DNA from 4 places in the Cytobacillus sp. FSL R7-0696 genome. Region 1 is predicted to be linked to each of the others. Evidence: riboswitches for the same ligand, from Rfam matches in the RefSeq annotation. Region 1 holds a riboswitch; each other region holds the start of a gene.

Region 1 (3,373 bases):
CGTTAAACATTTCATATAACGCCAACGCCCTTATATTATCTGCACATACATCTAACTCTAATCTGATGAGCCCTAACTCTTCATCGGCAAGCTTTACTATTCGCTCAAGAAGCGTCTTACCAATCCCTCTTCCTTGTACTTCTTCATTAATAGAGATGGACACATTACCGCTATATCTCAACTTTCCACTTCTCTCTTCTAAGGAAGCTACCCCTCGAACATGACCGTTATATTCTGCAACAAATACATGGTCTTCTTTTGTAAGTCCTTCAATATAATCTTCAATATCTTTTAATCTCCCCGATGATAAGGCCATTGTCTGTTCGATAATAGCATCTTGCCTATGCATTTCATGAATATCTCTTGCATCATTTATATGTATCGGTCTAATCTTTATTTCTTCCCCCATGTAAAAACTCCTTTTTTTTGTCAAACTGTTCTGAATGAAAACTTATAAACTAAGACTACCACTTTTTTTAGTTTGAAAAATATTGCTTTACCTATTTACGAATGAACAGTATAAAAAGTTTCTTACCATTGCACTGACATAATCACTACGATACAAAATATATATGAAAGGAGGCATCGAGATATTTTATGAGCATCTAAAGGAGGGTAATTTGAATATGCTTGCTTTGTTCAGTCTTTTTTTAGTTGTCGGCTACAGTTTCTTTTTCTTTATTAGTGCCGTTAGAAAAAACAAAGAAATAGCTACCCAATATTCTAAATGTATTCCCATGGTGGTTGGTATGACGAGTAGCTTAACAATCGGTTTGATTATATCTGTGTGGTTACCAGAAATGGCTAAAGCAACTGTATTATCTATTCTCATTAGCGCTGTCATTGCCATTTTTATAGGACTACCGTTTAAAACAAACGGACTCGTTGAAGCTCAAGCGTCAAGTCTCATGGGAAGTATGATGGGGGCAATGCTAGGTATTATGTTAGTACCAAGCGAAGTTACATTTATGATCATTAGCATGGATCTGATTTATTTAATTAGTATTTTTGCCATGATGCTTCTCATGCACAAAAAACATTCATTAAAGGAAGCATTGAAAAATCGACCTGTGCCCTTCTATCTAACATTCCTATTAAGCATCGCCATTATCTGCGCATCGGGAATTCATCAAGAAGCGAAGAACTCAATTCATCCGATTGAAGAAAACACCCCACAAGTAGAACACCATCACTAGTTTAAAGATTAATTTCAATTATGTTATTGACTTTTCATGTAATAGATAATATTATGAATATAATTTAATAAAGCATTTTCTCTTATAAAGAGCGGCTGAGGGACTGGCCCTGCGACGCCCGGCAACCATTCATATACCCATATGAACAGGTGCTAAATCCTGCAAAATACTATTTGGTATTTTGATATATGAGAGAGGTTACTACTATTCTAGTATATTTATGCCTCTCATGATGAGAGGCATTTTTGTTTTTATAATTACATCAAAAGAGAAACGAGGAGAAGAAATGACTGCAACAATCGTAAAAGGGGCTCCAGGATATTATTTATTAGGTTCAGGCATTCTAACAGAACTCCCCGACCTACTTAAAGATATTTCTGTTTCCAAATACCATATCATAACCGGTAAAAAAGCTTGGCAAGCCGTGCAGCCCTACTTGCCCAAGGAAGTAATAGATAACAACATTCACCTTCATTACATAGATGGTCACACTACCTTAAAAAAGGTCCATGACATCCAAGAATTATTAACAAATGATGGTGCTAATGGCGTAATTGGTATTGGTGGTGGGACAGCATTAGATATAACAAAAGCAGTTGCGATTGAAGCATCTGTTCAATCCATTCTTATACCGACAATCGCAGCTACCTGTGCCGCATGGACACCTTTAAGTGTTTATTATAATGAAGAAGGCAGCTTTACTCATTATACCGAGTTTCCTATTGCGACAACCCTCGTATTGATTGAACCGGAAATTATTGCTAAAGCGCCTATTACTTATTTAAAAGCAGGAATTGGGGATACATTAGCCAAATTTTATGAAGCTGAAGCTCTAATTGAAAGTCTTTACCATGAAAAAACACTACCTGTACCTAAACAAGTTTCGCAATTTTCAGCCAAAATTTGCCGAGATACATTGCTTAATGATGGTGAAGCAGCACTACAATCAGTAGCAAAAAACGAAACCTCACCAGCACTTATTCGAGTGATTGAAACGATTATCATGACTGGGGGTATGGTCGGTGGATTCGGCGAAAAGGCAGGACGAATCGCTGGTGCCCATTCGCTTCACAATGGACTAACCGTAGCGAATGCAGCCAAAGATTTCCTTCATGGGGAATTAGTCGCTTACGGGATTCTTGGTCAATTGGCCATTGAAGAAAAATGGACGGAAGTTGATTACCTTCTCCCGTTTTATGAGAGCTGGCAATTGCCAAGTAGTCTCTCTACTCTAAATATAGATGTGAATGACGAGCAATTAATGAAAACAATTGTGAAAAAGGCGATACGTCCAACTGAATCGATTCACTTTATGAAAAACGAGATAAGTGAACAATCTGTTTTACAAGCACTTCGATTATTAGAGAAACAAAATGAACAAAAAGGAGTTCAAACATCATGAAAAAATGGTTATTAACTGGAACATTCTTATTATCTTTAACAGGCTTAGCTGCATGTGGTAGTGATGAAGCCAGCAACTCTACAGAAGGGTTATATGACGATGAAGAATTAGTCATTGGTGTCACTGCAGGTCCACATGAGCAAATCTTAGAAAAAGTAATTGAATTAGCTAAAGAAGAAGATATCAATATTAAACCACAAGTATTTACTGATTATGTGATGCCAAATGTTGCATTAGCTGAAAAAGAGATTGACTTAAACATTTTTCAAACAGAGCCTTATTTTAATGCATTTAAAGAAGATAGAAATTTAGATTTAGTTAAATCTTTTGATACCGTGTCATTCCCGATGGGCATCTATGCACTCAATGTAAAAGATGTAGCTGAATTAAAAGACGGCGCAAAAATCGGTCTTCCGAGTGACCCAACAAATAGTGGCCGAGCTCTATTACTATTTGAAAAAGCTGGATTAATCGAATTAGATCCTGAAACAGGTATTAATTCAACAGTTCGTGATATTGAAAAAAACAATGGTAACTATGAATTTATTGAACTTGACTCTGCTCAAATCGCTCGTCAGCTAGAAGAGCTTGACGCTGCAGCTATTAACACGAACTTTGCGATTGAAGCTGGTTTTGTTCCTTCTAAAGACGCTATCTTTATCGAGCCTAAAGATTCACCTTACGTAAACCACGCTGCTGTCCGTACGGAGAATAAAGATGATGAAATTCTTGAAAAATTAGCTGATATCTACCGCAGTGAAGAAATTGAAAAGTT
Region 2 (3,373 bases), 1.6 Mb from region 1:
TATGGGGTCCCAATTAGTCCAATATATAGTATTAAAGATATATTCGAAGACACTCACTATAAAGAACGACAAAATATCATAGAGGTCGACCACCCTCGTCTAGGAAAAATAAAAATGCCTGGTATCATCCCTAAATTCTCTGAGACACCTGGGGCTGTTCGTAATGTAGGTCCAGATTTGGGAGAGAACAATGAGGAAATCCTTTCTGGCATTCTTGATTATAATGATGAAGAAATTGAGATCCTAAGAGAAAATAACGTAATCTAAGGAGGGAAAAACATGAATTTGAAAGAAGAGGTCATTATTTCTGAAGTTTGCCCCCGTGATGGCTTTCAAAGTCTGGCAGAAATCATTCCTACAGAAGAAAAGGTCGAATGGATTAATTCAATGATTAACTGCGGTTTCAAGCAAATTGAGGTCACATCTTTTGTTCACCCAAAAGCGATTCCTCAGCTGTCGGACGCTGCTGAAGTACTGCAAAAAATTAAGCGCAAGCAAGGGGTAAAACTACGTGCGCTTGTCCCGAATTTACAAGGATTAGAAAGAGCGATTGAAGCAGAAGTAGATAAAGTAAAACTAATGCTTTCAGCAACAGATTCCCACAGTATCAGTAACGCTAATAGCAAAACGTTCGATGCAATGAAAGGTTTTGAACCGCTAGTAAAACGCGCAGCAGAAGCTTCTATGGGTGTATCAGGCAGCATTTCTGTCATATTTGGATGTCCTTACGAAGGGGATGTACCTTTGGTGAGAATTGAAGAGATTTGCAAAAGATATATAGATATGGGAATATATCAGTTATCGTTAGCTGATACAACAGGGATGGCAAATCCAGTAAAAGTTAAGCGCATTATTGGGCATCTCACTAATAAATTCCCAGAATTATCCTTCTCCTTGCATTTGCATAATACGAGAGGGATGGCTTTTGCCAATGCCATAGCAGGCTATGAAATGGGTGTTCGGGATTTTGATAGCTCGATTGCTGGACTAGGTGGCTGCCCTTATGCACCAAACGCCACTGGAAATATCTCCTCTGAAGACCTTATTCATGGTTTTGAAGAGATGGGTATTTCAACGGGTGTAGATTTGGATAAAGTCATTAAGCTAGGAAAAAAATTAGAAATTAAATATCCTGAATATTCTGATAGTTTTATTTTGAAGGCTGGTAAATGTTCTGACTTACATCTGGCTCCAAAAACACAAGAAAAGTTGGGATAAAGCTTTTATTCTTATTAATCCTACTTTAAGAGAATGAAGGTAGGTTGAAAGTTTACTTTTAGCTAAGTGAGAAGTATTATGTAATTAATATTTCTAGGGCAGCTTGTGGAGGAAATCTTTTAGTTGTAAATGCAGTATATAATTCTCCTAATATGATTGTTTTTCGATTTAGTATCAAAGAACAATTGAGACCATCAAAAAAGAAGCTCGCACCATCTTTTTTACTATATGTTTAACTAATCTTTAACGGCAGTTACACCCTTTATAAAACGTTATTTCTTTTATGAGGATATTTGGGACACGCTCTCAGAAAAAATAAACTTTTTCTCAACTTTATGTATATTCATCAGTTTCAGTTAAATAATTCAGACAAATCATAAAAATTAGATTTTTGTCTTGACTTTTATTGATAGTATGTTAGGATTTATCTTATCCAATATTTTCTTATCCAGAGAGGTGGAGGGACTGGCCCGATGAAACCCGGCAACCTGCTTAGTGCAAGGTGCTAATTCCAGCAAAATGTTGATTCATTTTGAAAGATAAGGTGTCAAAAATTTTCCATCCTACACCTTTTCTCTTTGAAAAGGTGTTTTTTATTTAAGAAGGTGATAAATAAAAAAATAATAAGATTCGCTGATTAGACAACTAAAGGCGGACATTTCCTTTTACGGAGGAAATGCCGTCTTTTTTTATTGGAAAAGGGGGATTAAATGAATCAACCGCTCTCTTATAAAAACTGGAAAGACATTTCTGCTACCTTCGCTATTGATCAATCAACGAAAGGAGCCAAACAGGTTCTAGAGTGGGCTTATGGCACATATGACGAAGAGGAAATTGTGTACGCTTCTAGTTTCGGTGCTGAAGCTATTGTTCTAATTGACCTCATCGCACAAATAAAAAGTGATGCCAGAATTGTTTTTCTTGATACCGATTTACACTTTCCTGAAACATACCAAGTAATCGAGGAAATAAAATCACGTTTTCCTACGCTTCAAATTGAGATGAAAAAACCTAAGCTTACATTGGATGAACAAGCCACACAATATGGGTCAGCATTATGGAAAAGCGACCCGAATCAATGTTGCCAATTACGTAAAGTGTTGCCTTTACAAGAAGCAATGCAAGAAAAAAAAGCTTGGATATCTGGACTTAGGCGCGAGCAATCACCTGAAAGAAAACAGACAAATTTCTTAAACCGTGATGAGAAATTCACTAATATCAAAATTTGCCCACTTATTCATTGGCGTATAGATGATGTGTGGGATTATATCAAAGAAAAGCAGTTGCCTTATAACAGCTTACATGATGCAAATTATCCGAGCATTGGTTGTTTTCCCTGTACACAACCAGCTAGTGGCGGTGATGATTCCCGTGCTGGCCGCTGGCAAGGCTTAACGAAAACAGAATGCGGCTTGCATACTAATTCATAAAAAAAGGAGTAAACAGATGAGCATACCTAGCCCACATGGAGGAACATTAATTCAAAGATTTGAGCCAGAATTTGATTTTTCTAAAGTGTCAAAGTCGATAGAGATTGACAAAGTTGCACTAAGTGATTTAGAGCTAATAGCCGTTGGATTATTTAGTCCATTAATAGGCTTTCTAGGAAAAGAAGATTATGAATCTGTCGTTCATGAAATGAGATTAAGCGATGGGACAATATGGTCCATCCCCATCACATTACCTGTTGATGTTACGATTGCTGCCCAACTTCAAAAAGGGGAGCAATACCGTTTGGTTTTAGAAAATACTACCTATGGTGTAATTACTGTTTCTGAGTGGTTCGAACCTGATTTAGAAACAGAAGCACAATCGGTCTATCGTACAAAAGATAAAGCCCATCCAGGGGTCAAACGACTTTTTGAAAGAGGCAATATTTATGTAGCTGGAGAAATCATCCTCATTAGAAAAACGGAAAAGAAAGAATTTGCAGATGTCTGGTTAGAGCCAAAAGATACAAGAGCTTTGTTTGCAGAAAAGGGGTGGGAAACAATTGTTGGTTTCCAAACGCGTAATCCGATTCACCGAGCGCATGAGTATATTCAAAAAGCTGCGCTTGAGACGGTCGATGGCTTATTTGTAAATCCATTAGTAGGTGAAACAAAAGCAGATGATATCCCAGCTGATATCCGTTTAGAAAGTTATCGCATCTTAC
Region 3 (3,373 bases), 2.4 Mb from region 1:
AGCTTGTTTCCAATGGAGATGTAACATTTGTTGATGCAGATGTTACACCCGATGATGTCGCGATTATACTCTATACATCAGGAACAACAGGCAAACCTAAAGGAGCCATGTTAACTCATCGTAACCTGTATAGTAATGCGAGTGATGTCGCGGACTATTTGCAAATTAATGAACGTGACACGGTGATTACAACCTTACCTATGTTTCACGTGTTTTGCTTAACTGTTGCTTTGAATGCACCTCTGATAAGTGGAGCAACAATCTTAATAGACCCTAAATTTAGTCCGAAAGAAATTTTCCGTTTAGCGGAAAAATACAAGCCAACTGTTTTTGCCGGCGTGCCTACAATGTATAATTTTCTTTATCAATATCCTGAAGGCAACCCTGGTGTCTTCCAATCTATGAGATTATGTATTTCTGGAGGTGCTTCACTTCCTGTTGCATTGTTAGAAAATTTTGAGAAGAAATTCAATGTGGTTATTTCTGAAGGCTATGGCTTATCAGAAGCTTCTCCGGTCACATGCTTTAACCCACTAGATCGTCCACGGAAACCGGGGTCGATTGGCACATCTATTATTCATGTTGAAAATAAAGTAGTTAATGAATTAGGAGAAGAGGTCGCTGTAGGTGAAGTAGGGGAGCTTGTTGTGAAAGGCCCTAACGTTATGAAAGGATATTACAAAATGCCTGAAGAAACATCTGCCTGTTTAAAGGAAGATTGGTTATATACAGGTGACTTAGCTAAGAGGGACGAAGAAGGATACTTCTACATTGTTGACCGTAAGAAAGATATGATAATTGTTGGTGGCTATAATGTGTATCCAAGGGAAGTAGAAGAGGTTTTTTATGACCATCCTGACATTGTAGAAGCGGCTGTTTTAGGTGTACCTGATCAGAATACAGGAGAAAAAGTTTTAGCCTATATTGTACCTAAAACTGAAAATTTAACAGAGGCACATTTATTGACTTATTGTAAAGAAAAGTTAGCCAAATACAAAATTCCTTCCTCTATAGAATTTTTAGAAGAATTGCCGAAGAATACAACAGGAAAGATACTGCGACGTGCTCTTAAGAAAAAGGTACTAGAAAATCAGGAAGCATAAGTTAAAAAACATGTTGACAAAAGATTCTAAATATTTTAGAGTAACTATATCAATTAAATAACCACTATCTAGAGAGGTGGAGGGACTGGCCCTACGAAGCCTCGGCAACAGACTTAGCATTGCAAGTACTGTGCCAATTCCAGCAAGCTAGCATTTAGCTTGAAAGATAGGAAGAGAATGAAAAATTTATGAGCGTACGTTACCTCTTCCTTTTTGGAAGAGGTTTTTTTATGGCTGATTGGACCACCAAAAGCGATAAACATTCTTAGCACAATTGATAAATACATTATTATGCTTCTTTTGTAGAAGTATTAGAGGAGGTAATGGCAGTATGAGTTATAAAAAACAAATGATATTGAATGCTTTTGAAATGACAAGTGCAATGCACAATTCTCATGGGCTATGGAAGCATAAAGATTCCAAACGACATCGTGCCTATAAAGATATTAATTATTGGATGGAATTAGCCAAAACACTCGAGAAGGGAAAATTCGATGCTGTCTTTTTTGCGGATGTATTAGGTGTTTATGATACGTATAAAGAAAGTAAAGAACCTTCAATTAACGATGGATTACAGTTTCCTGTTAATGATGGGGCGTTTGTCATCCCTGCTATGGCAGCAGTGACAGAGCATCTGTCATTTGCATTAACGGTGAGTACAACATATGAGCCACCTTTTGGGCAGGCAAGACGGTTTTCCACATTAGATCATTTGACAAAAGGAAGAGTGGCATGGAATATCGTTACTTCTTATCTTCCTAATGCAGCAAGAAATTTTGGTTTCAAAGATATGATCAAACACGATAAGCGTTATGAAATTGCCGATGAATATATGGATGTCGTTTATAAACTGTGGGAATCAAGCTGGGAAGATGGAGCAGTAATAGAAGATACAGAACAAGGGGTATTAATCGACCGTAAGAAAATCCATGAAATTCACCATAAAGGAGAATATTTTGATGTCGAAGGACCGCATTTAACAGAACCGTCACAACAAAGAACACCTGTTTTATATCAAGCAGGGACTTCTCCTAAAGGACGTGCTTTTGCAGCAAAACATGCAGAATGTGTATTTGTAGGTGGGCCAACACCTGAAAGAGTAAGACATTATACAGAGGATATTCGAAAACAAGCGGAAGAATATGGCAGGAATCCGGAAGATATTAAAATATTCACTTTCCTAACAGTCATCGTAGGTAAGACAACTGAAGAAGCGGAAGAGAAATTTGCTGAATACAACCAATTATGGAGTGCAGATGCAGCGAAAGCACAGTTTGGGGGCGCAAGCGGTTATAATGTTGCGGAATTTACAAAGGATGAGTTAGATAACCCATTTGAATTTAAAGCTACAGAGCATGGGCATTATAAAGCTGCTTCATTAACGAAAGATGCGAAGAAAAAACTATCGATTAAAGAAGCGATTTCAAAACTAGAAGGATTAGATAGAGACAATATAATTGTCGGCAATCCATCAGAAGTAGCAGACCAAATTCAATATCAGTTTGAAGCCTCTGGTGTCGATGGTTTTAATTTAAATCATTTAGTAACGCCAGCAGATTTGGAAGATTTTATTGAGCTTGTTATTCCGATTCTACAAGAACGTGGTTTATATAAAAAGGAATACAAAAAGGGTACGTTAAGAGAAAAGCTTTTTACTCATGGCTCGCCCCTTTTACCGAGTGGTCATCCAGGAAGTAAATATCGTAAAGGTGAAAAGATAAATAATTAAAATAAGAGGTGAAGGGTATGAGAAAAGTTTGGTTATTATTTTTTGTACTGACTTGTTGCACTGTTTTAAGTGCATGTGGGACATCAGGTTCATCCGGCGAAGAAAAGAAAGAGATGGTCTTAGGGGCGACAGTTCCTTATAGTGATATGCTTGAGCAAGGTGTAGCACCACTACTTGAGGAAAAAGGGTACAAAGTAGAAGTAAAGGAATTTAATGATTATGTTCAACCGAATATTGCTTTAGATAGTGGAGATTTGGATGGTAATTTATTTCAACATAAAGTGTACTTAGAGAATTTTAACACTGAAAAAGGGATGGATCTAGTAGATATTATTTCTGTTCCTACAGCTCCAATTGGTATTTATTCAGAAAAATTCAACTCCCTTGAAGAAGTGAAAGATGGAAGCACGATGGCCATTGCTAATGATCCTACAAACTTAGCGAGAGGATTAACAGTTGCGCGTGATGCTGGTTTAATAGAATTGAAAGATGATATAAACCCAGTCAATGCAACAGTAAATGATGTATTATCTAACCCGAA
Region 4 (3,373 bases), 300 kb from region 1:
CAGTGTTTACTAGGAATACTTTCGCGTTATGCTCGTCAATTTTTTTACCAAGCATTTCTGCATATTGTTGAGCTGGTAATGGTAAGAATGGTGACCCAAAACAAGTGGAGAAAGTCGCTTGTGGTGAAGTAATACCACGCTCAGTACCAGCCAGCTTAGAAGTGTATCCACTTAGGAAGTGATACATTGCTTGTTCTTTATTCAATTTAGAGATTGGAGGTAATACACCAGAAGCATCAGCTGTTAAGAAGATGATAGTGTTCGGGTGACCTGCAATACTTGGGTCAACAATATTGTCAATTGCTTGTAATTGGTAAGCCGCACGCGTGTTTTCTGTTAGCGTATTGTCCGCATAATCTGCTACGCGTGTTTCTTTGTCTAATACAACATTCTCAAGTACTGCGCCAAAACGGATGGCATCGAAAATTTGTGGTTCTTTTTCACGTGTAAGGTCGATACACTTCGCATAGCAACCACCTTCAATGTTGAATACTCCATTTGGAGACCAGCCATGCTCATCATCACCGATTAAACGACGGTTTGGATCAGCTGATAATGTTGTTTTACCAGTTCCGGAAAGGCCAAAGAATAAAGCAACATCACCTTCGCGGCCAACATTGGCTGAACAGTGCATAGGGAGAATCCCATTTTCAGGAAGCATGTAGTTCATAACAGAGAAAATAGATTTTTTCATTTCACCAGCATACTCAGTACCACCAATAAGTACAATACGGCGTTCGAATGAAACGATGATAAAAGTTTCTGAAGCTGTACCGTCAACTGCTGGGTCTGCTTTGAAATTAGGAGCTGAAATAACTGTAAATTCAGATTCGTGATCTAATAAATCTTCTTCTGTAGGACGAATAAATAATTGGTGTGCAAAAAGGTTATGCCAAGCATATTCATTAATTACTTGGATTGGCATACGGTGTTTTTTATCCGCACCAGCAAATCCTTTGAATACGAAAACTTCTTCTTTCTCTTTTAAGAAAGCAATCACCTTGTTGTATAAGTTATTGAAGACTGCTTCAGAAATTGGTTGGTTCACACTTCCCCAGTCAATTTTATCTTTAGAGCTTGCTTCTTCAACAGTATATTTGTCTTTAGGTGAACGACCTGTATACTTACCTGTTGTCGCGCGAATTGCACCAGTAGATGTAAGAACACCTTCGTTTCTGTTTAATACTTTTTCAACTAGTTGCGGAACAGATAATTGAACTTGGATGTTTTCGCCTTTTAGTAAATCATTTAACTCAGTTATCGATACAGAATTCATCTGATGAATACCTTCCTTTATATAATATTATTTAAGAGATATGCATCTCAGTCGCTATTTGTGATTATTTCTTCAAAAATAGTATAACACATTTATTCATTCAGTCTATACTATATAAATCATTTTTATATAATTAATGAAATTGTCACAAATACAGGCAGTATTCATTATAAATAGCTTTTGCAAATTTAAAAAGGATAATCAGCAAATTTATTGTAATTTTTATATATATTAAGGAAAAAGAACGGTATGATCTTAACTAAAATTATCCGTTATCAAAACTAAAGTTTATAGAGTCGGATATGACAATTTTTACATTGAATTGTTAATGAAAAACATTTGACTATATTCCATGTGTAAGTTATGATGAATCCTTGAACGGATACTCTCTTATCCCGAGCTGGTGGAGGGACAGGCCCTATGAAACCCAGCAACCTGCCAACTACATTTTCATGAGCAAAGGTGCTAACCTGATGCAAGGATTTATTACTCACTATCCTTGAACGATAAGAGTGAAAGGCGCGAATCATTTTGCTTCAACCTTTTCACTAAATCAGAGAAGAGGTTTTTTTTCATGCTTTTTAACATGATGTTGGCGAATACGAGGAGCGGCTTTTGGAATGTACTATTTATGTATGGGGAAAAAGACCAACCATTTTATTCTCAATATTCCAAGTTAGCGCATAGGTTATTAAGGGTATGAGATAAACATTGGCCCATAAATAATGAAGATTCAAATAAGGGAATGAGTTCCGTATCAAAAATAAAGACTATAATAAAGTCTTATTGATTCGATAAATAAGGAGGAAGTCAGATGTCAACAAAACGTAGATTGTTTACTTCTGAATCAGTAACTGAAGGTCATCCGGATAAGATCAGTGACCAAATATCTGATGCAATATTAGATGCTATTTTATCACAGGACCCAAATGCGAGGGTTGCTGCGGAAACGTCTGTTACTACAGGTCTTGTATTGGTTGCAGGAGAAATCACTACATCCACATATGTAGATATTCCAAAAATCGTTCGTGAAACCATTAAGGAAATTGGTTATACACGTGCAAAATATGGCTTTGACTCTGAAACATGTGCTGTATTAACTTCTATCGATGAGCAGTCAGCAGATATTGCTATGGGTGTAGACCAAGCATTAGAAGCGCGTGAAGGACAGATGACTGATGCAGAAATTGAAGCCATTGGTGCTGGAGATCAAGGTTTAATGTTTGGCTTTGCATGTAATGAAACAAAAGAGCTTATGCCATTACCTATTTCATTAGCGCATAAACTTTCTCGCCGTTTAGCTGAAGTAAGAAAAGAGGAAATCTTACCTTACCTTCGCCCAGATGGTAAAACACAAGTAACAGTAGAATATGATGAAAACAACAAACCTGTACGTATTGATACAATTGTTATCTCTACGCAGCACCATCCAGAGATCAGTTTAGAGCAAATTCAACGCAATTTAAAAGAGCATGTAATTAACCCAGTAGTTCCTACTGAATTAATTGATGAAAACACAAAATACTTCATTAACCCAACAGGTCGTTTCGTTATTGGTGGACCTCAAGGTGATGCTGGCTTAACTGGTAGAAAAATTATCGTTGACACATACGGTGGTTATGCACGTCACGGTGGTGGTGCATTCTCTGGTAAGGATGCAACGAAAGTTGACCGTTCAGCTGCTTATGCAGCTCGCTATGTAGCAAAGAATATTGTTGCTGCTGGACTAGCTGACAAAGCAGAAGTACAATTAGCATATGCAATTGGTGTTGCTCAGCCGGTATCCATCAGTATTGATACATTTGGAACTGGAGCAGTATCTGAGGATGTTTTAGTTGAAGTTGTTAGAAACAATTTTGACCTCCGTCCTGCTGGCATTATCAAAATGCTTGATTTACGCCGTCCGATTTACAAGCAAACAGCTGCTTATGGACATTTTGGCCGTACAGATATTGATTTACCTTGGGAGCGCACAGATAAAGCGGAAGAATTGCGTAAGGAAGCTTTAAAATAAATTAGAAAAGTTATGGCTGTAGAAAACTCCTTTAATGAGTTTTCTACAGTTTTTTTATGTGGGAAAGGGGCTATCATTAAATT

Evidence for each region. A riboswitch is a leader RNA that binds a small molecule or an ion and turns the genes downstream of it on or off. The one in region 1 is predicted to bind S-adenosylmethionine.
Region 2: linked by a shared signal. The riboswitch ahead of MKX29_RS20965 (phosphoadenylyl-sulfate reductase) and the one ahead of MKX29_RS12855 (iron-containing alcohol dehydrogenase family protein) in region 1 are both predicted to bind S-adenosylmethionine.
Region 3: linked by a shared signal. The riboswitch ahead of MKX29_RS00665 (LLM class flavin-dependent oxidoreductase) and the one ahead of MKX29_RS12855 (iron-containing alcohol dehydrogenase family protein) in region 1 are both predicted to bind S-adenosylmethionine.
Region 4: linked by a shared signal. The riboswitch ahead of metK (methionine adenosyltransferase) and the one ahead of MKX29_RS12855 (iron-containing alcohol dehydrogenase family protein) in region 1 are both predicted to bind S-adenosylmethionine.

The regions. Positions count from the first base shown of each region.
Region 1 covers NZ_JBBOWA010000001.1:2,510,297-2,513,669, reverse strand. Annotated here, with positions in the region: gene MKX29_RS12865 (GNAT family N-acetyltransferase) at 1-409, opposite strand, end outside; gene MKX29_RS12860 (hypothetical protein) at 621-1,196, shown strand; SAM riboswitch class I at 1,276-1,391, shown strand; gene MKX29_RS12855 (iron-containing alcohol dehydrogenase family protein) at 1,483-2,598, shown strand; gene MKX29_RS12850 (MetQ/NlpA family ABC transporter substrate-binding protein) at 2,595-3,373, shown strand, end outside.
Region 2 covers NZ_JBBOWA010000001.1:4,100,835-4,104,207, forward strand. Annotated here, with positions in the region: gene MKX29_RS20955 (CaiB/BaiF CoA transferase family protein) at 1-267, shown strand, start outside; gene MKX29_RS20960 (hydroxymethylglutaryl-CoA lyase) at 280-1,218, shown strand; SAM riboswitch class I at 1,660-1,764, shown strand; gene MKX29_RS20965 (phosphoadenylyl-sulfate reductase) at 1,929-2,648, shown strand; gene sat (sulfate adenylyltransferase) at 2,665-3,373, shown strand, end outside.
Region 3 covers NZ_JBBOWA010000001.1:133,283-136,655, reverse strand. Annotated here, with positions in the region: gene MKX29_RS00670 (fatty acid--CoA ligase family protein) at 1-1,103, shown strand, start outside; SAM riboswitch class I at 1,165-1,276, shown strand; gene MKX29_RS00665 (LLM class flavin-dependent oxidoreductase) at 1,435-2,832, shown strand; gene MKX29_RS00660 (MetQ/NlpA family ABC transporter substrate-binding protein) at 2,850-3,373, shown strand, end outside.
Region 4 covers NZ_JBBOWA010000001.1:2,805,308-2,808,680, forward strand. Annotated here, with positions in the region: gene pckA (phosphoenolpyruvate carboxykinase (ATP)) at 1-1,276, opposite strand, end outside; SAM riboswitch class I at 1,664-1,789, shown strand; gene metK (methionine adenosyltransferase) at 2,091-3,290, shown strand.